2 linked regions of the Kordia sp. SMS9 genome follow. The protein of the gene in region 2 interacts with the protein of the main gene of each other region in a pairwise test. Links are inferred from orthologs where the notes say so. Each region holds a gene or a part of one and is shown on either strand. Other genes may lie near its edges. The genes, in order: topA and KORDIASMS9_RS15400.

What was found.
Region 1: the proteins of KORDIASMS9_RS15400 (region 2) and topA interact in binary tests that used the Escherichia coli proteins (3 or more experiments, as listed by UniProt). The link is inferred for Kordia sp. SMS9 from one-to-one orthologs.

The regions. Positions count from the first base shown.
Region 1 is NZ_CP031153.1:459,666-471,746, forward strand. What follows is about bases 3,361-6,493. They hold topA (type I DNA topoisomerase), read right to left. Parts: upstream 6,115-6,493; coding sequence 3,607-6,114; downstream 3,361-3,606. Other genes in these bases: KORDIASMS9_RS02115 (formimidoylglutamase), read right to left, coding at 3,361-3,607; KORDIASMS9_RS02125 (hypothetical protein), read right to left, coding at 6,219-6,493. Outside these bases: gliding motility protein GldM, read right to left, coding at 1-149; gliding motility protein GldL, read right to left, coding at 202-837; gliding motility lipoprotein GldK, read right to left, coding at 922-2,286; more of KORDIASMS9_RS02115, read right to left, coding at 2,438-3,360; more of KORDIASMS9_RS02125, read right to left, coding at 6,494-7,379; KORDIASMS9_RS02130 (RNA polymerase sigma factor), read right to left, coding at 7,366-7,962; KORDIASMS9_RS02135 (hypothetical protein), read right to left, coding at 7,956-9,014; KORDIASMS9_RS02140 (hypothetical protein), read right to left, coding at 9,087-10,475; KORDIASMS9_RS02145 (LVIVD repeat-containing protein), read right to left, coding at 10,608-11,855; tRNA (N6-isopentenyl adenosine(37)-C2)-methylthiotransferase MiaB, read left to right, coding at 12,016-12,081. UniProt on the Escherichia coli protein: Releases the supercoiling and torsional tension of DNA, which is introduced during the DNA replication and transcription, by transiently cleaving and rejoining one strand of the DNA duplex.
Region 2 is NZ_CP031153.1:3,639,805-3,651,537, forward strand. What follows is about bases 5,321-8,105. They hold KORDIASMS9_RS15400 (YigZ family protein), read right to left. Parts: upstream 7,125-8,105; coding sequence 6,516-7,124; downstream 5,321-6,515. Other genes in these bases: KORDIASMS9_RS15385 (N-acetyltransferase), read left to right, coding at 5,321-5,586; KORDIASMS9_RS15390 (hypothetical protein), read left to right, coding at 5,579-6,124; KORDIASMS9_RS15395 (hypothetical protein), read left to right, coding at 6,162-6,497; KORDIASMS9_RS15405 (DMT family transporter), read right to left, coding at 7,152-8,012; KORDIASMS9_RS15410 (HAD family phosphatase), read right to left, coding at 8,009-8,105. Also shown: KORDIASMS9_RS15360 (SAM-dependent methyltransferase), read right to left, coding at 241-954; KORDIASMS9_RS15365 (PQQ-dependent sugar dehydrogenase), read right to left, coding at 982-2,379; KORDIASMS9_RS15370 (low molecular weight protein-tyrosine-phosphatase), read right to left, coding at 2,448-2,903; chromosomal replication initiator protein DnaA, read right to left, coding at 2,914-4,341; KORDIASMS9_RS15380 (thioesterase family protein), read left to right, coding at 4,545-4,961; more of KORDIASMS9_RS15385, read left to right, coding at 5,119-5,320; more of KORDIASMS9_RS15410, read right to left, coding at 8,106-8,623; bifunctional diaminohydroxyphosphoribosylaminopyrimidine deaminase/5-amino-6-(5-phosphoribosylamino)uracil reductase RibD, read right to left, coding at 8,616-9,662; KORDIASMS9_RS15420 (hypothetical protein), read right to left, coding at 9,662-10,123; KORDIASMS9_RS15425 (pentapeptide repeat-containing protein), read left to right, coding at 10,368-10,940; KORDIASMS9_RS15430 (GNAT family N-acetyltransferase), read left to right, coding at 10,989-11,465.

The sequences.
Region 1 (12,081 bases), 3.2 Mb from region 2 along the record:
GTAGCTGTATTTGAGTCAGCAAACTTTGCTTCCATTAATCCGAAAGCCGAGAGTACTTCTTTTGACATTTGCATCGCCATCATTGCGATAAATACCAAGTACATCAAGTTAATCATTTTCTGCCTTGCAGATACTTTTCCTCCTGCCATTTCTAATTAGTTTTTTTGTTAAATTTTGTTGAATTAAATTATAAGTAACTAATTAGTTCTTGTTCATTGCAGATAACATTCCTCCGTATACACCGTTTAATGATGATAGGTTAGATGCTAATGATTGCATTTGGTCTTTCAACTTCGCAGCATTTTCTGCAGCTTCTTCGTTGATGGTTGCTTGACGGTTAGCACTTTCCATTTGAACTTTGTAAAGGCTATTCAAAGATTCCATTTGTGCTGCCGCTAATGACATTTCTTCACTGTATTTCTTTGTAGATGCAATTGCGTCTACTGTTGGAGAGATACTTTTTGCAGCTCCTTCAAAGTTGCGAATGCTGTCTCCTAAGCTACTCATTAATTCGCCGTCAATTCTAGCATCTTTTAATAAGCCATCTAATTTTTTAGATAATAATCCTTCTGCATCCGTTGCTTCTTCTTCTTTTTTAGCTTTCGCTTTAGCTGATCCTCCTGATAATTCAGGATATACTAGTGACCAATCCAACTCGTCAGATTGTCTCTCAAATGCTGAATATGTAAATACGAGTGCTTCTACAATCATACCTATAGTTAAAATTTCACTTCCGTAAGGCCAGTGCTGAATTTTAAATAATGCTCCTACAATTACAATTGCCGCTCCCAGTCCATATACCATGTTCGTTAGCGTGATCTTGCCATTCTTTGCCATAATAATCTAATTTTTAGTTTAGTGTTTAGTTAATAAATTTAAGTGTTGTTGGGTTAACCGTGGTATTTAAGGTATTACGATTTATTAATTTTTTACTGTTCCGATAACATCTGTTCCCATGTAACTTTGTACCGTTCTGAAACCAATGTAGCTTCTTGCTGAATCTTTGTATTCAAAATCCCTTGTACTTACTTGCAAGAAATATTCAACATCTTTCCAAGAACCTCCACGAATTACTTTTCGTTTGTTTAAAGTGTCATTTACGTTTGGACTCATTGTAGACATGTACTCATAAGAACTCGGATCGTAAGACGATGCTGTCCACTCAGCTACGTTTCCTGCCATATTGTACAAGTTAAAGTCGTTTGGTTCAAATGCATCAGCTTCTACGGTATATAACGCTTGATCTGCCGCATAGTTTCCACGTAAAGGTTTGAAGTTGGCTAAGAAACAACCTCTATCGTTCATTGTATAAGGTCCACCCCAAGGATATGTTGCTCCTTCAAGTCCGCCTCTAGCTGCGTATTCCCACTCTGCTTCAGATGGTAATCTGAATTTGTTGATCATGTGACGCTTTCTTTCTTTTCTGTAGATATTTTTCTTCAACGTTCTCCACTCACAAAATGCTTTTGCTTGTTTCCATGTTACACCTACAACTGGATAGTCATTGTAAGCATCATGCCAAAAATAGTCATTGTGCATTGGTTCGTTGTATGAGTATTCGAAGTCTCTAATCCAAACAGTAGTATCAGGATAGATTTCTAAGTTTTCTCTTTTGATGAATTTAGTACGATCCATTCCTTTGTTCTTGGCAGCACTTTGAATGTCCATCCAAGTGTATTGAAATCTTACTTTAGTCCAATCTATAGTACGTTGTCCGTTATACGCTTGTTCTTCAGGAATATAAATAGAGTCCATTACCTCAGCATAAAACTCATCTGGAATTTCAGAGAAATCCCAAATTAAATCCACATCTTGATTTAAACGTCTGCCTTCATACCCAGTTGGTCCCATTCCGGCATAATTATCATTATAATATTTTTGCCAAGCAGTTTGGTCAGTAGTATCCGCATCTTTGAATGCATATTTTGCAATTCCATCTTCGTTCGGATCAGTTTTATCTTCTTCATCCGCTAAGATTGCCAGTTTCGTTCTGATGACAGAGTCACGAACCCAGTATACAAATTCTCTATATTCACTATTTGTAATTTCAGTTTCATCCATATAGAATGATGGAACTGTTACAGTTTTAGTAGGTGCGTTTTTAGTCTGAGCAATGTCATCATCTGACTTACCCATGATAAAGGAACCACCCGGAACTAGCGTCATACCATACGGTTTTTCAGGATGCCATTTTTTACCTTTGACACCAACTAGCTCACCTCTGTCTTTAGAACCACAGCTATAAAGAAATGCTAAAACGGCTGTTAATACAACAATCTTTTTCATACGGAATTATTGAGGTTAATACGTTTTTTATAGATTTTAAGGGCGTAAACCTATCTATTTATTTTTAAAAAAACAATTTTTTATTCTAAAAACTAATGGTTTTAAATTGCTTTTTCTCAATATAATTTTAAGGTTTTCTTAACACGCTTATTTAATTTATACTCTTTTTATACGCCATCCACCATCTTTCAGGGACAATTTGATTGCAAGCATTCAAATAATCTTGGTGTGTGCAAGGTAATAACGTATGTCTTTTTAATTTATTATTCAAACTTGAAATAAATGGTATTTCTATCCACCATCTTTCTGTTTTATTGCTTTTGTAAAAAATCATTTCTTCTGTATCATTGGGCACAATATACTTTAAATACTGATCTTTTGAGGTAAAAGGATAATCTTTAACACGATAATTGACTCCTTCAATGAAGTACCAAATCATTTGTGCCGCTAACATCGCTGTAATTTCTTCGTCTTTTGAGTTTTTATATTCAAAGATACCAAAAGAAGATACTTTATCACTAATTCCTGCGTAACGACTAATAGCACAGATTTCTTTTCCATCCAAACCATTAGGTGATGTACTTTGGTTTCCGCTCATTTCAGAAGCTTTTACCGCAGATAAATCTATTCCGACAATATCGGCATCACGCGTAATAGGTTCTACAATGCTTATGTCGTTTGACACTTGCCCTAAACGATACGCATCAAAAAAGAGTTTTTGCATTAAGTCTATTTCTTCTTGTGCATTGAAATAGGTTTGATACCCAATGTTACTGTAATTAAATAGGTTGTGTGGTGCTTCGGTAATTATTTTTCCCATGTAGGAATGATTACTGACCGATTCTGTAATCGCACCAAAATCAAATTTACTGTCTACATTGACAATGTTGACCGTTTGCTCCAAATTGTCATACGCTCGATACATGGCGTACATTAAATCTTGACTTCCCCCTAATATAATAGGAATGCTGTTTTTTTTGAGCAAGGGCTCCATGATGGTTTTCAACGCTGCATATGTATCATCCACCGATGCTCCTTTTTGAAGATTGCCTAAATCTACTATTTTGTGATTCCAGTTGCCTGGATATAAACTGTACAGTGCTTTTCGAATTTCTAGCAAATCTAAGTTTTCACCTAAGTAATTGATGTCGCTTCGATTTTCTAAGACGGCAATGATGATAAATTTTGCTTCCGCCACCGATTCAGGGATTCCATGTTTGGACGTGTGAATGTCTATATGGTTTCCCAGTGCTTGTTTGGGCAATAGTTCATTATGAGCCATCAACAAATCATTGACTGGCGATAAGAATTCGAACTCCATTATTTTTTAGCTTTTGCTTTGCTTTTCGGTTTTGCCTTTGCTTTTGCTTTGGTTTTTTTCTTTGGTGCTTTGTCCTCTATTATTTTTTGAACTTCTTCTAACGTCAATTTGGTAGCATCCACCGTTTTTGGAAGTTCTATTTTTGTTTTTCCTTTGAGGATGTTACTTCGTCCCCAACGCGCTTTTTCCACACGAATGCCTTCTTCTTCCCAGTTATGGATGATTTTATCGCGCTCTTTTTGCTTTTTATCTTCTATCAATTCTTCAATATCAGCTTGTGAAAGATTGTCGAAATCGTATTTTTTATTCACATTGATAAAGATGCCATTCCATTTGAGGAAAGGTCCAAAGCGTCCTACACCTTTGGTCACATCATGACCTTCGTAATTTGCAATAGGCGCATCTGCTTTTTCACGCGCAACGATCAATTCCATCGCTCTGTCCATTTCCACACTGAGTGGATCTTCTCCTTTATCTAACGAAATGAATTTTTTACCAAATTTCACATACGGACCATAACGACCGTTGTTTACCTCAACCGTTTCGCCTTTGTATTCGCCCAACGTTTTTGGCAATTGGAATAAATCCATGGCTTCTTCGTAGGTGATTGTATTTAGTTGCTGATCGGGACTGAGACTGGCAAATTTTGGCTTTTCTTCATCGTCAACCGTTCCAATTTGCACCATCGGTCCAAATTTTCCGAGTCGCACACTTACTTGTTTGCCCGTGTCTGGATCGGTTCCTAAGATACGTTCGCCTGATTCGCGTTCGGCATTTTCTTTAACATCTTCTACTTTTGGATGAAAATCTTTGTAGAAATCCTTCATCATGTCTTTCCACTTTTCGTTTCCAGAAGCGATGTCGTCAAAATCTTGCTCTACTTTTGCGGTAAAGTTATAATCTAAGATAGAAGCGAAATTTTTTACCAAGAAATCATTTACAATCATTCCAATGTCTGTTGGCACGAGTTTCCCTTTGTCTGAACCTACTTTTTCCGTGAGTTCTTTTTCGATGATTTTATCACCTTGCAACGTGAGTTGTTCGTATTTCCGTTCAACACCTTCCACGGTTCCTTTTTCTACATATCCTCTATTTTGAATGGTAGAAATGGTTGGCGCGTATGTAGATGGTCGTCCAATACCTAATTCTTCTAATTGTTTTACCAAAGATGCTTCTGTAAATCGGTATGGTGCTTTGGTGTAGCGTTGTGTGGCGCTGATGAATTCGTTCGTTAGTGATTCACCTATAAATAATGCTGGCAACATGCCATCTTGCTCTTCATCGTCGTCGTCTTTTCCTTCTAAATATACTTTTAAGAAACCTTCAAACTTCAACACTTCTCCGTTTGCCGTGAAGCGTTCGTCATGCGTATTGGCTTCTATTTTTGCGTTGGTACGTTCTAGTTTTGCATCACTCATTTGCGACGCAACGGTACGTTTCCAAATTAATTCGTACAAACGCACTTGATCGTATTCTGCATCAACCGAATGGTTTTCCATGTTTGTCGGACGAATTGCCTCATGCGCTTCCTGTGCACCTTTTGCTTTGCTTTTGTAGTTTCTTGGGTGACTGTATTCTTCTCCGTATGAACGTATGATTTCCTCTTGTGCTGCATTTTTAGCATCGTTGGAAAGATTCACGCTGTCTGTTCTCATATAGGTAATTAGACCAGCTTCATATAAGCGTTGCGCCAAGGTCATTGTTTTACTTACCGAGAAATAGAGCTTTCGCGATGCTTCTTGTTGTAGTGTTGATGTAGTAAATGGCGCTGCTGGTGATTTTTTTGCGGGCTTGGTTTCTAAGTTTGCAATTTTAAAATCGGCACCTACATTTTTCGCCAAGAAATCTTTAGCAGCTTGATGCGTTGAAAATGTTTTATTAAGTCTGGCTTTGAATTTTTTCCCTTTCGAGTTGGTAAATTCAGCGGCAATTTTAAAAGATGCTTTTGGTTTGAAGTCTTGAATGCTACGTTCGCGCTCTACAATTAAACGAACTGAAACCGATTGCACACGTCCGGCAGACAATCCGCCTTTTACTTTTCGCCATAATACAGGTGAAAGTTCGTAACCCACCAATCTGTCTAAGATTCTTCGTGCTTGTTGCGCGTTGACTAAGTTGTAGTCAATATCTCTTGGATTTTGAATTGCTTTTTGGATGGCTGTTTTCGTAATTTCATGAAAAACGATGCGTTTCGTGCGTTCTGGATCTAACTTTAACGTTTCTGCCAAATGCCACGCAATGGCTTCTCCTTCCCGATCTTCATCACTAGCAAGCCAAACAATTTCTGCTTTCTTAGCTAAGTCTTTTAATTTTTTTACTACTGATTTTTTATCATCAGAGACAATATATTCAGGTTCAAAATCGCCCTCAACATTTACGCCCAATTCTTTGGAAGGTAGATCTGCAATGTGTCCAAAACTAGATTCTACTTTGTAATCTTTTCCAAGAAATTTTTCAATTGTTTTCGCCTTTGCAGGTGACTCAACAATTACCAGATTCTTTGCCATATATTATTTTTTCAGAATACAAAAGTAGTTAGATTTTTAAAAACGGACACATTTTTTTGTGAATACACTTTTTTAAGCGCTGTAATATTTTGTTTTTACCCAAGTTAAAAATCATATTTGACACCAATGGTAAATGCGCCAAATTCCTTAGTTCCGAGATAGTTTATATATGGTGAAAATTCATACTTAAATACCAATCCAACTTTTTTGTAATGAAAGATAGAAAAGAGTCCATAATTTATTTTTTCCTCAAAGAAGTTGCTCGTATTGTTATTGAAAAATTCATTATTTGGCGAATGCAATTCATATCCTAAGTACGGACCAGCTTCTATACCAAAGTTCCCAAAACGCTTTTCAATAGCTGAATGTATGTTGATACTGAGTTCGCCTTTGTTAAAACTGATGGAATCTTTTTTAAAACGCAGATTTCGAAATTGCAATGACGCTCCATATTTGAAGAAATAGTCGTTTTTCAACTTTTTTTCATCTGTATATGATAACTCCACTACATACGAACCTGTAAAATTGTAATCATTTGGACGTGTAAAACCATTGAAACCCACCATGACATCTAATTGTTCGTAGATTTTTTGAGGCTTTTTAGAGTTGTTTTTTGTTTTACGCTTCTTTGTAAGCATGTCTGATTGTATCAACTCCCAATTGTATAATTGGATTCCTGCGGCGTTTAAAGAGTCTAATCCGCCATCTTTATTTAAAAAAGAAGACGTTGCCTCTTTGTCAAGTTGCGATTCACTGTAGGTGAAGCTAGAAGCATTTATTGTAGTTGCAGTCGAATTTCTATCTTTTTCAACAAATCGTGAATGATGTTTTGTCTGCGTTTGCGCTAATCCATTTTTCTCTCCATGTACGTTGTTGGTAGTTGGATGCTGGTTTTTTTCTTCTGTTGCAACCGCAGCAGTGTTTGTTCCAGCTTGACTGGCATCATTCACGATAGAAGTTGAATCTGAATTTGAGATTGTGTTTCGTTCGTTATTATTATTAGTAGTAGTAGTAGTTGGTTTTATGTGTTCTGTTTTTGTGGTTTGGTTAGATATCGAAGCATCTTCGGCTGTTCCTGAATTTATGCCTACAAAAATCCCCAACGAGCAAAGCAGCGCGAACAACACTATATATATAAAGAATCGTTTGCGTTTTTTGCGCTTCATTTGTTGCTGCACCACAGTCCAGCCTTCTGCAGAAGGTTCCACAGTGCGATCTGAAAGTGCTTTTTTAGCAAGTGCATCTATGTAATCAAAATCTTCCATTCGCTTTTTTTAGGGTTTGCAATTGTTCTTTTAATAGTGTTCGTGCTCTAAACAAGCGTGTTTTGGACGTTGCAGCTGGTATTTTTAAGAGTTCGGAAATTTCTTTGTGCGCATAGCCTTCCACCGCATAGAGATTGAATACCAATTTGAATTCCAGCGGAAGCTCATCCACAAGTCGCTGAATTTCCGAAACTTCATCAACTGGTTTTTGATAGGTTTTTTGTCGTTCCAGAATGACGTCACTTTGCGAAGCGATGAGGAATTTTTTCTTCCGCAGAAACGACAAACTTTCTCGGATCATGATTTTACGAATCCAACCTTCAAAACTTCCTTCGTTTTTATATTTTTTTATGTTGAAAAATACTTTTACAAAACCATTATTCATCGCTTCTTCCGCCATCGTTTTGTCAGAAATAAAGTTTTGACACGCCGCTAACATTTTGGGTGCAAAGGCATCGTAGACCGCTTTTTGTGCCAACTCATCGCCTTTGATCAATGCTTTGATGTTATATGTTGCTGCGTTTGTGTTTTCCAAAAACGTTTGCCCTATTTGGTTGTTTTGTATTTGAATGGTTTTTAACAAGCTGTCGATATAATAATAATCGGAATGATGAAAAATTCGCCACTTATGCCATAATTCACACGTACATACATCGTTTGCTCTTGCTGAATATTTTGATACGAGGTTTGCGAAAGCGGATTGGTTTCTGCATCAGCATCTTGTTGTGTTTCATAAAAGGCGATGCTGTCATCATCTGTGAGTGTTGCTAAATCTTCAATTTGTAAAATGCAAGGTATGTAATTTTCAAAAACAAATTCTGAAATTTCAGCACCGACTGTGGTTTCACATTCCTCAAATATGAGCTGTGTGCAATAGTTGTCATCGCATTCTTTGGTAAGCGTAAAACTCACCCCATTATTTTCAAATTGCATTACTTCATCCGTAAAGCTAACTACTTTCCAGTCAAAATTCCAGTCGTCTGCGGTGATTCCTTCTTCCTCAAATGTGATATTTACATGCAATTCGTCTTCAATGAAGTAGAAAATCCAAGTGCCTTCATGCAATTCACCATTGTTGTAAAATTGAAACGTTCCGTTGTCAGCCACATCAAAAACCGCGTTTTCATAAATGTCTTCGGTTTCGTCATCGTGACTTACAATCCACACACATTCTTGAAATATTAAATTACATTCTCCTATAATTTCTTCTTGCTGTGCTTCTATACAATCGTCAATCGCTTGTTTCAGCTCGTCTTTGTTTTGAATGAGAAATTCTTCGCCACTTTCTAAAATACTTTGAATGGGAAAATTGATTCCGATACTGTTGCCGTCGGGAATGTTTTCAAGAATCGCACTAAAATCTGGATCGCTAGAAACCGTATATTGATTCACCACCATTAAATCCGCATCAAATTCTAACATTGTAAACGAATAAATAAATTTGATACAGGTAATTTCATCTTCATCATCTGTTTCGGCAACGCGTTCAATCAAGTCAAACAATTCCGATTCTTTTTGAATGATGTTTTCTAAAGATACTGTACCTACTTCTTCGTTGTCATCTAAATCAGAACATGAAAATGTAAAGATTCCCACAAAAAGGACGAGTACTATTTTTATAAATTGCTTTTTCATATATGGTTTTGTTAATGTTTCTATTTGTATAGACGTGTCTATTTTAGAAAAGGTTTCCAAAAAAATGTTTTTTTAATCTAACGTTGCCTCGTAAACTTTCCAATCTTGTGAAGGGAACGCGTTTTCACCATACAACACATATATTTTATTTCCTAGCAAACACATGCCTTGAATAGCATTTTGCGGATTTGTAGTATCCAAATCGTGTGACAAGTCTTGATACGTATTGTCCAATGTATTGAACACACTAATTGTATTGCGCAATCCTGTACTCGTTTCTGCTACGGATGCAATGTAGATTAAGTTTTGATATGCTCTTACATACGTAATTGCAGCACTTTGCGTCATTTGCAGGGTTTGCACAGCACTCGGATTGCTCAAAGGAACAATATAGATCGTTGTTTGCTCTGGCGCTGTAAAGTATGGAATGATGGTCTTTCCTCCAAAAACGTACAAATTATCTCCTACAACAACAGCATCGGCTCCAAAGCGATCTTCTGGAAGATTGGCAAATTCTGAATACGTTTGCGTCTGCAAATTATATCTGTAAATCAAGGAACGATCTCCATGAAGACGTCCGCCTACAATGTAAATATCATCTCCTTGTGTTGCCGATCCGAAATTTTCCCAACCTTCTAGCAATGTGTTTTCGACACCATTCCCTAAATATTGAAGTCCATTTACACTGTAATCATCCACTGTTAAAGCACTTGCTATGGACAAACGATTTCCTACAATATGTATTCTTTTATCCGCAAAACGATCTTCTAAAAACGTAACTTCGTTTTGAGCCATTGTGGTCATATTTACTTGTATGAGTTTTTGTAATAATAAGTCTTCTTGTGTAACAATGTAGATACTATTTTGACTTTGAGCACTTTCCATGCCTGTTTTTCCAATTCTGTTTAGGATGGTATTTACTGTGAATGCTTGCGTAAATTGAAGCGCCGTATTTTCCACAGAAGCATAATCTTGTACTGTTTTTGGAACTAACAAAAGCTGCAATTCCACTCCGTTAGACACGTCAAAATTTGCACTGATGGAATCGTTGTGTATAATTTCGTATTGCATTGCTGCGTTTGACGAAAATCGCGTAGCACTTTCTGGTTCAAAACTGTATGAATAGTTTTCGGGAGCTACATAATAATCTTGCTTTGCTTCATCAGCATTGGCAGCAATGTATTTGATTGCGTGCGCTTGTCGCCACTCAATGGAAGCGTCCGTAAAGATAAATTCGTCATCTACCACATTAAAATTAGAAGAAATATCAATATTGTTTTGTTGATTTTGCAAGGATGCTTGAATGATTTGCCACACTCTCCCATCGGTTCCTGCTAACATTTCGATGCTTTCTGCACGTAAATCCTCAAGAGCAGGTTCATCGATCACAATTTCATTTCCATCATCAGATGCACAAGAAACTACACAAACTATAATAAAACTTAGAAGTATTTTTTTCATTGGTAACTTTTTAATTGGTTTCTACATACATAGACGCCATTATTTTTAAAAGAGTTCCCGAGAATATGAAAAAAGGCTTATTTTTTTTCAAAATAGACCTTTTGTTTTATAAAGTTGTCGTAGTGTTTGTAATTATTGAATGGTAAATTCGCTAATGACCTCAATGCCTGTTGCCGTATAATTGTATTGTGTGAGTGTGTTTCCGCCGATGAGTAGTAATTTGTCTTGCATCGGAATGACGTCGTACGCTTCGTTTGTGTTGAAATTTTGCGTGAGTTGTAAATTTGAAATATCTTGTTTGTTGTACACTTTCAAGCCAGAAGCGCCATCGCAGATAAATAGTTTTTCTCCTTTAATTCCCAATCCGTACGGTTCGTCCATAAAATAGGTTTCTACCAATTGCGGATTGTAAATGTCTGAAATGTCTATGATTTCTAAGCGACTTTCCAAGGTTTGAAAATCTCCATTCATACAGCTAGAACCTGCGCGCAACGTTACATACGCATAGTTGCCATCAACCACAACAGGATCACAGAATTTCATGTGATCGTAACTGGAAATGAACGTTGGCGAACTCGGATTGGTAATGTCATAAATATACATTCCTGTGCGCGATCCAATGAATAGTTTGTTGTCTTGATAAAAAATTGTTTCAGATTCCCAGGTTACATATTCTTCATTTACTTTTACTGGTGCTTCTAAATTTTGAATATCAAATACATTTATTTGATTGATATCAACTGCATATAAATAATTATCTACAATTTTGAAACGCGCCAACGATCCGCCCGAACCTGTATTACCACCACCATCGGAAGCCGCTTCCGCAAGATCGATAGTATACATATTGTCATCTTGTATTTCTCTTTGTTCCACTACAATATCCCAACCGATAATGATATCTTCATAATTGTAATTTTCCAAATTATAAATATCCACACCTTCGGGATAATCTACGGTTTGCTGTACATTCAACACGTTTTCTACATGTCCTACAAACTGAATATTGTTTACTTGACTGATATCGAAAACCACCAAATCTTTTCCGCTATCAGCGTATAAATAGTTTCCTTTTACAGAAACATCTTTATTGTATGGAATTTTTAAAAAATTTACTAGTGTTGGTTGCTGTGGATTTCTGTTGTCAATAATATGAACACCTTTGTCCACATCGTTTATAAAAATATACTGTTCATACGCGTATATTTTTCCAGATTGCACCATACTTTTTGGCGATTGTACTTCAATGGATGCACGCAATTCTGCGGAAGTGATGGTAATAGGTGTTGCTACGTTAACAAGTTCGTACTGTTTATCATCGTCCGAACAAGACAAAAATAAGCAACAAACCATACCTAAAATGAAATGGTGTAGTTTCATGGTGTAGTTGTTAATTAATTGATTTACAGAAAAGATACAAATATCCTAAAAAGGTTGCGTATAAAAGTTGGTATTTAACATGTCATTATGTCACTATGACTGAAATAATTCTATCTTTGTACCTTATTTGAATACAAATACAAGGTCACACTACTAGGACATGGAGAAGATTATTGACGAAAGTAAACAAGGAGAACGTATTGTTTTAGCACAAAATCCTAAGAAT
Region 2 (11,733 bases):
ATGCTGAGGTTTTTTTGGTTTTAGGTCGCTGTAATTTTGGGTTTTAGGTGTTGGTTAAGATTAGCGCATGCAATGTATATTCAAGCTATTAGTGTCTAACAGCGCAGCAGTCTAAGAAGTTTCAGCTTTAGCAAGAACAAGTCTAAAAGCGCGTAGCGCAGTCTAAAAGCAAAGCGTTCTAGCATCTAACAGCGGAGCGGTCTAATATCTAACAGCGATCTAACATCTAATAGCGAAATTCTATTTATCAATCACAAACATCGTAGGCCTTTTATGTAAACTTACGGATGTTTTTTTCCATTCGTTAATTGTCAATGTTTTGATGTATTCTGTAGCTAAAGTAATGTCACAAGCAACGCACAAACGGGTATTTCCTGAAAGCGTGGATGTCAAATCTGCCATGAGTTTGTCATTTCGGTAGGGCGTTTCAATAAACGCTTGTGATTGATCTAAATCTTTTGCACGTTTTTCCAATTGTTTGATGGCGCGTTTGCGTTCGTCTTTGTCAATCGGTAAATAGCCATTAAACGCAAAGTTTTGTCCGTTCATGCCCGAAGCCATCATTGCCATTAATATGGAAGATGGACCTACCAATGGAACCACACGAATTCCTCGTTCATGTGCTATTTTTACGATCTCTGAACCTGGATCGGCAACACCAGGACAACCCGCTTCTGAAAGTAATCCTACATTTTTTCCTTGATGAATGGCTTCTAAAAACGCAGGCAACTCTTGATCTTGTGTGTATTTATTCAACACATACAATTCTAAAAGTGGTTGTACTTTTTTTGGAGTAATTTTTTTAATGAAGCGACGTGCCGATTTTTCATTCTCAACAATGAAATGATTGGTTGCTTCAATGACTTTTTTTACAGATAAAGGCAATACTTCTAAAGGTTCATTATCGCCTAAAGTTGTAGGAATCAAATATAAAATTCCGTTTGGAGCTTGCATAGAGTGGAAGTTTGATTACAAATAAAACTAATTTTTGACGAATTTATGATAGGAAACGGCATCATTATTTGAAATTAGTTGCACAACATACATTCCTTTTGCCAATTGATTTGTGGTAATTTTTTGATTTTCAGTCAAAATTGTGGTTGTTGAGATGAAGCTTCCATCAAGAGAAAATATCATGACTTCTTTAATTTGAGAAGCTGCGTTTTGATTGCGAATCTGAAAATAGTCGCTTACAGGATTTGGATACAATTGATAGTTGGTCTCCAAAGAATTTTCAGCAATGCTCAACGTTGGATCGTATACTTGATATATAACGCCATCGGATAATCCTGCGGCATACATTTCTTTGTTCATATCTTCTCCAAACGTAGAAAGGTTTGCATTAAAGCCAATATGATTCATGTTCATGTTCCATCCATTGCCCATGATAGATGGCTCTAAAGTACCGACTTCATTACTGCAATAATCTGCGAAAATATACCAGCCTTGTATGTTTGGGTACATGCTTCCTCTGTAAACATAACCACCTGTAATGGCGCAACGAAAAGGCGTGCCGCCGTAATTATATTCGCTTACGGGAAATGCAATGGTGGCGATAGGTGGACAACCAGAAGTGTCGAATATAGCGTTTCCTTCATAACATTTCCAACCAAAATTATAACCAGCATTTACTATCGGAACATTGTTGATTTCTTCTCTGTTGCTTTGTCCCACATCACCAATCCACAATTCGCCATTGTCACTGTCAAAGGACATTTTCCAAGGATTTCGAAGTCCATACGACCAAATTTCATCCAAACCTGCGTTACTTCCCACAAACGGATTGCTTGGAGGAATTGTATAGCCAGTTGCGCCGCTTACATCAATGCGTAAAATTTTTCCTAGAAGTGATTGTAGGTTTTGCGCAAAATTTTGTGGATCGCCCGCGCTTCCGCCATCACCGATTGCAATGTATAAAAAGCCATCGTTTCCAAATGCCATACAACCGCCGTTGTGGTTGATGTATGGTTGTGAAATCGTTAATAAAATTTCTTCAGAGGTATCATCAGCAATGTTTGGATTGGCAGAAGTCGTAAACCGTGCAATGACCGTATCGCCGCTATTGTTGATGTAATTTACATAAAAACGGTTGTTTATAGTGTAATTTGGATCAAATGCCAAACCGAGCAAACCTTGTTCATTTCCGGTAGAACGAACACGTGCATCAATATCTAAAAAAGGTGTTGCGTTTGTAGTTCCATCAGGATTTAAAATTTTAATAATACCATCTTGTTCTACGATGAATAATCGTGAATCATTGGCATGTTTGATATCGACAGGTCTTGTGAATCCGTTAGCAAAAGGATTTAATAGCACTCCTTGAGCGCACATTAATATTGGAAATACCAATGCTAATAATAGGTGTATTTTTCTTTTCATGGCAAAGTAGGTTGGTAATTTTTATAGAAAGATACAAAAATTAGGAACTACTTTTGTTTGTAGATGATTTATGAAATTTTCTCAGCGAAAATGCTGCAAGCTTCTTCTAACATTCGATACACGTTCTCAAATCCTTGATCGCCGCCGTAATATGGATCGGGAACTTCAGCATTTGAGTTTGGTGTAATTTGGTTGAGAATCATGTGTATTTTTGCTTGATCTGTTTCCATTTCCGCCAAAGCGAGGATGTTATCATAGTTCGATTGATCCATCGCAAAGATGTAATCAAACGTTTGAAAATCGCTTTTAACGAACTTTCTCGATCGTTGGTAGGTAATGTCTAGTCCATATTGTTTCGCGATCGCAATTGAGCGTTTGTCTGGAAGTGCGCCAACATGATATCCTGCGGTTCCAGCGGAATCGACTTCAAACTTCGTAGGATCGAGTTTAGACGCTAAAATTCCTTCCGCTAAAGGAGATCGACAAATATTCCCTAAGCATACCATTAAAATTTTAGTCTTCATTTGGTGGAGTTTACAACGAAAGTTTCTTCGTTAAGTCTTCTACGTACTTGCGAAATTGCTTGTCTGTAGACGATAAATTATCAACCGTTTTGCAAGCGTGTAATACTGTCGCGTGATCGCGCTTTCCAATTTGAGAACCAATACTTGCTAAGGAAGCTTTGGTGAATTTTTTTGCAAAAAACATGGCTAATTGTCTCGCTTGTACAATATGACGTTTGCGTGTTTTTGATTGTAAGGTAGAAACATCCATCTGGAAATAGTCAGATACTACTTTTTGGATATAATCTATAGAAACTTCACGTTTTGTATTCTTGACGAATTTTTCAACAACTTGTTTCGCCAAATCAATCGTCACTTCTTTTTTATTGAAAGAAGATTGCGCAATCAATGAAATGATGGCACCTTCTAACTCACGCACATTCGATTTGATGTTTTTGGCAACATATTCAATAATGTCGTTTGGCATTTCCACGCCATCGCGATATAATTTATTTTTTACGATAGAAACACGTGTTTCAAAATCGGGTGTTTGCAATTCGGCAGAAAGTCCCCATTTAAAACGAGATAATAAGCGTTGCTCAATATCTTGCATGTCTACAGGAGCTTTGTCAGACGTTAAAATCACTTGCTTTCCATTTTGGTGTAAGTGATTGAAAATGTGAAAGAATACATCTTGCGTTCCAGATTTCCCAGAGAAGAATTGTACATCATCAATGATTAGTACATCAATCAACTGATAAAAGTGGATAAAATCGTTTCGTGTATTCTTTTTTACAGACTCTATATATTGTTGTGTAAATTTCTCTGCAGAAATGTACAACACCGTTTTTTCTGGATATTTATCTTTGATTTCGACACCAATTGCATGCGCAATGTGAGTTTTTCCTAAACCAACACCACCAAAAATTAAGAGTGGATTAAAAGAAGTTCCACCAGGTTTGTTGGCAACTGCCATTCCTGCAGAACGCGCTAGACGATTGGAATCTCCTTCTAGGAAATTATCAAAATTATAATTTGGATTTAACTGAGATTCAATCTTTACATTTCTGATGCCAGGAATGATGAATGGATTTTTCAGTTCAGGACTTTTATTTTTGATAGGAACATCAATTTCTTGTGCTTTCACATTGCTTCTATTGGCACTTGGAATTTTTTCTGTGAATGGCTTTTTATTGCCATAGGTATTTTCCATTTTAATGATATACACTAATCGTGCATTATTCCCCAATTCTTTCACTAAAGCTACTTTTAATAACTTCACATAATGCTCTTCAAGCCACTCATAAAAAAACTTACTGGGAACTTGAATGCTTAACGCTTTATTTGTTAACTTTACAGGCTTTATAGGCTCAAACCAAGTCTTATATGCTTGCGGTTGAATGTTGTCCTTTATGAAAGACAGACAGTTATCCCATACTGATTGCGCAGTTACATTCATTTATTGTCGTTAAAAGTGTTATTCTTAGGTTAGGAAAAAAAAAGAAAATTCGGGGTTTTCTCCTTTTATTTTTAGCGTGAACAAATATGTGAAAAAAAAAGTGAAAAAAAAATTTGAACGCTATTGAATTTGTTAAATTTTTTTCGCATGCTTGGAAACAATTTCTTTACAATTCATTAACATTACTAAATATATAAAAAACTTTGAGAAGTCACGAAATAAAAACAAGAATTCGCTATGCTGAAACCGATCAAATGGGTGTTGTATATCATGGTAACTATGTGCAATTCATGGAAATGGGGAGAACTGAATGGTTGCGCACACTAGGAATCTCATATAAAGAGATGGAGGAAATGGGCGTCATGCTTCCTGTAATTTCTATTCAGATCAATTATAAAAAGTCTGCGTATTATGACGAGGTGTTGACGGTAAAAACCACACTTAAAAAATTGCCGTCGGTTAAGATCGAATTTGACTACATAATTTTGAACGAAAGTAAGGAAATTATTACAGAAGCGAATGCGGTTTTGGCATTCATAAATATGGAGACTAAAAGACCTATGAAATGTCCTGCGCATTTGATCGAAAAATTATCGACGATTGACTTTAATGCATCCTAAATTTTATCAAATTTTTCAAATCGTGATTCAAAAACTAAAAAATACCTCGTTAGCTTTTACTATACAATTCTACATTTAATATTAGCATAAAATAAGTTTACAAATTTGTAAACATTTGGTTAAAAATTACCAAAATCGGAAATAAATTCGTAAATTTATGGTCATAACTGAAATAATAACGGGGAAAAAGCATCGTGTTCAAATAACACCTATCATTCATGACGATTATCGTACCATAACTAAAGCGCGTTACTTTTTCAATTGGAAACAAGAAAAGAACTTTGAAGTCTATAAATTATGTACCGTAACTTCAAATGATATCTTAGGTTTGATTTCCTTAGAACGAATTCCAAGTGAATGGCGTGTGCATATTCGATTGCTTACTGTTTCTGTTGAAAACTGTGGGAAAAAGAAGAAATTTGGTCAAATTGCAGGAAACTTGCTCACATTTGCAGCAAAAATAGCCATCTTAGAATATGCTGAACTTGCTTGCGTTTCTTTGCGTCCGAAAACAGAAATCGCGCAACATTATATTAACAGTTATAATATGACGTCAACTGGGCTTACACTCAGTATTGAAATGCCAGAAATTATACATTTGATAAACCGATTTGATCATGACTAAAGAAAAAAATTATACAGATCCAGAATTTGGCGTTGACAGTCGTTATGCGTCTGAACAAGAATACCAATCAGAAGCAACTGCCTTGATGGAAGCGCGTTTGCAACGTATGAAAGGTTTGTCTAAAGACCAAATCATTCGTGCCAAGTTGTTGCAATTAAAGTTGAAAATGCAAGAATTCATTAAGCAACCTGTATACGAGCAGCGTACTTATTTTTCTGATTTTTTACAATTATATGTAGATGCAATTTATTCCAAACGTGCTATTTTTGCAAAAGACATTGGCATTACGTCTGTTCAATTGAGCCAAATTATAAACAATCATCGTGCGCCACAAGATGATTTTATTTTAAAGTTAATGATACATTCTGAAATGATTTATAAAGATGTAAGTTCATTTCCCAAAGAACTCTGGTATCAAGTGTATTTTCATGAAAAGTTGTGCAATACCTTGTCTACACAACAAGAATGGAAATCGAAATTGGAGCAAGAAGTTTGTGTGAGTGAGCCGATTGTGAAGTATAGGAAAGGAAAGAAGTGATTTTTTTTATTAGTTGAATTTATAGAACAGACTTATCATGGGAATGTATATTTTATTATTTATAATTTTTATCTCTGCCGTTTTTTTAGAAAGAATCAAGCACCATTATACACACAACAAACAAGGTTGGAAAGTACAAAAGATCAGTTACAAACAAATAGATTATTCAGAAAAAATTAATGAAAAATGGCAAACGATTAAAATTGATGCTAACATTACTATTGGCACTTTTGAACCATTTTTTAAAAGTAAAGAAGCTTGGAAGTCATATCCCAACTGGGCACAAAATCGCTCTTTAATTATAGAACGTGTAACTAAAAAGTTTCCATTGAAAGATGAAATACGATTAATTGGTGCTGATGATGATATATGAATAAAGCTAAATTGAGTTTTATTCAATTTCCTCAATCGAAATTTCATACAAATTCTCAAATAACTCAAAAATCTGTTGGGCATCTTTTTTACGCACCGAAATGGTAATTCTGCAATCCATTTCTAATTTTTGTGAAATGATAGTTAAGTTTCGCTCTTTGATGACACGCATGACTTTGTTCATGTTTTTATAATCAAACACAAGCAAATACTCTACATTGATGGTTTTTTCAAGAATTTCAGAAGCTTCTAGCGCTAGTTGCGCGCCAGTTCTGTATGCATTGATCAATCCGCCGACACCTAGTTTCGTACCTCCAAAATAACGAACCACGACAATGAGAATATTGGTGACTTCAAACGACTGAATTTGTCCATAAATCGGCATGCCAGCACTGTTAGAAGGTTCGCCATCGTCGTTGGCACGAAAACGAAACGGTTCACTTTTTCCCAATTGCCACGCATAACACCAATGTCGCGCCGAATGGTGACTTTTCTTCAACGCTTCCAACTGTTGCTTAATGTCGTCTTCATTGGAAACCGGAAACGCATAGCCGAAAAATTTACTATTTCGATCTTTAAACAACACTTCTTCCGAAGGTTTGTCAATGGTTTTGTAGGTGTCTTTCATTTCCAAAGTTGAGATATTTTAAAAAGTTTACACCGAAACCGCAATCATCGCAATACTAACAATCGCAATGCCAATGCCGATCCAATTTTTGGTGATGAGTTTTTCTTTAAATAAGATAATTCCAAAGATAGTCGATAACATCACAATTGCGACATTGTTTATGGGAAATACGGTTGAACTATCGCCCAAGTTTTCAGGTCTGAGTGCTTTTAATAAAAATATAATCGAATAGAAATTTGGGATTCCAAGTGCAATGCCTCCCAAAATGGTTTTACCTGTAATTTTTAAGTTTCCACGAATAATTGCTACTACAATTCCAATGATAAACGCACAACCAAAAACTGTCGATGAAAAGATAGGAACTTCCCCTGCGGCCAAATATTTGGTTTCTATATATTTGATCGCAGTATCAATAACGCCAGAGCCTAAAAAGAGTAGGATAGGGAAGAGCAACTTTTTACGTTCAAAGGTATTGCCATCGTTTTTAACAGTGGTTAAATAGACCGCTAACAACGCCAAAAGAATACCCGAAATTTTTAGCAAACTCAATTTTTCTTGATACACGATCACTGCAAAAACGACAGGAATCACCACCGACATTTTACTTGCCACAGAAGCTACCGAAAGTCCGTTGCGTTGCGCTGTGGTTGCCATTACTATAAAAATTGCAATGAATAAAAACCCTAAAATTACGGAACCGAGAATCCACGGGCGTTGTGTAATTTCGGTAACAGTCATTCCGTTTCTGTAAAAGAAAAATCCGCAACAAAAAGCCGTTAAATAATTGACAACAATCGCTTGAAAGGTGTTGATTTGAAATTTGTCAAACAGTTTAAAAATGACAAATAACGAACTCGAAATGCAGACACTTAGGATGAGGTATATCAAAATAATGATTGTTTGTGTGTGAATATATCAACAATATCTTCTTTGCCAGGGATCAAATTCCAAACGTGAATTCCGAGCGTTGCCGCTGCATCTGTATTTTCTTTGGTATCGTCAATAAAAATAGTTTCTTCGGGTTTTAAATTGTTTTCATTCAACACAAATTCGTAAATGTCCACGTTAGGTTTTCGAAAATGAATTTCGTGCGATAAATAGAATTGTTCAAAACAATTTTTAAACTCATTATACAACTCCATCCCCCAATCTTCTTGAATCCACGAAATGTGCAAATCGTTTGTGTTGCTTAATATAAAAAGGCGATAGTTGTTGTCTTTTGCTAATTTTTGAATGAACTCCATACGATGTTTTGGAAAGTCTTTTAAAATCGCATTCCACGCATCAATTAAATCTTTTTTGGTAGTTTCCGGAAATTGTGCGTGATAAAAATTTACAAATTCTTCTGTTGAAATTAATCCTTTTTCATACGCTTGATTTTTTTCCATCATTTCGGTTGTGAAATCGTCAATGCCTAACTTGTCCAACTCGCGCTGTGTGGCAGGTTTGTCCAAATTGATAAAGATATCGCCGTAATCGAAAATTATATTTTTAATCATTCGTGTAAATGTCTAATGAATTGTCTAAAATTGTGGTGTTGGATTGTAACTTTCCTTGTAAAATAGGCACTTCAATTCCTTTTTCGAAAGAAATATTTCCTGTAAATACACGCGCTTCATCCCACAAATTGGCATCAATAAAAGTTTGCAACGTTTGTTTGCCGCCTTCAATAATTACAGATTGTAACTCGTTATTGTATAACACGTTACAGATTTGTTGTGCCAGGTTTTGAGAGAAATCAATCGTTTCAAAAAGCACATTTTCTGTAGAAGCTTTCGTTTGTTCCGTCAATACAATCGTTTTTACTAATGGATCAAACAGTGCATAACTTTCAGGAATTCGCAAACTTCTGTCCAACACAATTCGCACAGGATTGTTGCCAAACCAATCGCGTGTATTTAATTTCGGATTGTCTGTAATTGCCGTATTTGTTCCCACCAAAATTGCCGTTTCTTCACTGCGCCATTTATGAACCAACTGACGCGCATAAGTATTGGTAATCCAATTGGGTTGTACCGGATCGTTTTCATGGCGAATTTTATCCATAAAACCATCTTGTGTTTGCGCCCATTTCAAAATAATGTATGGACGTTTGTGCTGATGAAAGGTGAAAAATCGTTTGTTGGAAGCGATGCATTCATCTCTTAATACACCCAAAGTGACTTCACAACCTGCATCTTTTAGCTTTTCAATACCTTTTCCTGCCACTTTTGCAAACGGATCTATCGTGCCAATCACCACTTTTGGAATTTGATGCTTGATGATTAAATTGCTACATGGAGGCGTTTTCCCAAAATGACTGCACGGTTCTAACGAAACATAAATAGTAGCTTCTTTTAATAAGGATTTGTCTTTAACAGAAGCAACCGCGTTCACTTCGGCATGATTTCCGCCGTATGCACTTGTATATCCTTCGCCAATAATCGTTTCATTGTGCACAATTACAGCGCCCACGGAAGGGTTGGGCATGGCAGCCGATACACCATTCGCAGCCAACTGCAAACAACGTTTCATATAGGTTTTGTGCGTGTTTGTCATTAGATTTTAATTTTCACTTCTTGCGTTGTATTTACTTCATAATCATACGAAAACCCTAATTTTGTATAGGTAATAATTCCTTTGTATTGTACGTTTATTTTTTTGTTGAGAATGCTATTTAAAATGCCGCCCAACACTCCATTTTCGTTGTTGTCAAATACTTTTTTGGTAGGAATTACTACTTTAAGTGGAATCGTAAATTCTTCACCCGCAGGCACTTCAAACAGTTCTGAACTCATCTGCGCCACTTTTACATTGTTGATCAATATGTCGATGTTTTTGCTTTCCAAACTTCCGCCAATATCATTTTTATTGATGAAGAAAGCATCTGCCGTCAACACAATATTTTCTAACGTAGAAGAGACTACTTTCATGTTATCTACTTTTACAAATAATGGTTTTTCACGTACGTTACAACTGATAATCAGTAGCAACATTGGAATGATGATGCGTTTTTTCATGTTTTATTTTGTAAAATTTAATACGTTATTACGAGCGATAGCGCGGTAATCTGCTTATTAAGAAGCAGATTCCTGCAAGTTTATAAATAATACTTTCGTACGAATTTATAAACGTTCGCAATGGCTTTTCAAAAACATAAACAAGGTTGTAATTTCAATCTAAAACAACTAGAAATTCACAACCAAATTTAGTATCTTCACAGCATCGCAAAACTACACAATTTCTATTTGAAGCGAATACAAAATGAGTCAAGAATTCTATCAAGATCAAACTTTTACACAAATTGATTATACACAACAAACATTTCCGAAGGGCGAATACGACCATTGCACGTTTGTCAATTGCAAATTTGAAAATGTAGATATGGCAGCAATGACGTTTTTAGAATGTACGTTTGACACCTGCGATGTAACCAATGCAAAAGTGAAAAGCACCTCGTTCAACGTAGTCGATTTTGTGAATAGTAAGTTGTTAGGTGTAAATTTTAGTGTGTGCAAAGATTTTATGTTGTCGCTCACGTTTAAAGAATGCAATTTGGAATTGGCGTCCTTTGCGGAATTGAATTTGAAAGAAATCACATTTAGCGGAAGCAATTTGCAAAAAGTAGACTTTACTTCGACGAATTTGGAAAGTGCTACATTTGATGATTGCGATGTAAAAGGAGCTATTTTTGAGCAAACCAATTTGCAAAAAGCAGATTTTACGTCAGCACGTAATTACACGATTGATCCGACACAGAATCGGCTTAAAAAAGCGAAATTCTCCCGTTCGGAAGTTCATGGTTTGCTGGCGAAGTTTGATGTTACGATAGTTTAGGAGTGATGAGTTATGGGGTAGGAGTTTTTTAATTTTTAATTATAAAAAATGAACATCAGAAAAATACAACCAGAAGACAATGCAGCAATGGCAGCCTGCATTCGCTTGGTGATTCCGGAGTTTGACATGCCAAAAGTGGGCACAGCGTACGAAGATCCCGAAACGGATGTCATGTTTGAATCCTATCAAGGCGAACGCGAAGTTTATTATGTAATTGAAGAAGATGGAGAAGTGCTTGGCGGCGGTGGAATAAAGCAGTTACGTGACAATCCTCCGCATGTGTGTGAGTTACAGAAAATGTATTTTTTTCCGAAAACCCGAGGAAAAGGCTACGGAAAAATCTTGTTTGCCAAATGTTTGGAAGCAGCAAAAGAATTTGGATACTCGCAGTGTTACTTAGAATCGTCCCCAAAATTTAAAGCTGCCATTCACATTTATGAACTTTTCGGATTTAAGCATTTGGACAAACCCTTAGGTGCGACAGGACATTATTCTTGCGATGTGTGGATGTTGAAAGATTTATAGAATTAGGTCTTTGAACGCTTTGCTTTTAGGTCTTGGGTTGCTTGTATTTCCTTGAATACTATTGGCCCTTCGACAAGTTTAGCGTGAACGATATTTAGAATATTATATTTTAAATAAAAAAGATAAATTATTTTTGCGAACAGCGAACAGTTGGTTAAATTTTTAACGTCTTATTTTTAGTTATTTACAAAATAAGGAGTCCGAGAAAGTGTTGATTTCCATGCTTTTTGGTACTCTGAAACGGTACTCTTTTGACACTTTAAAATCA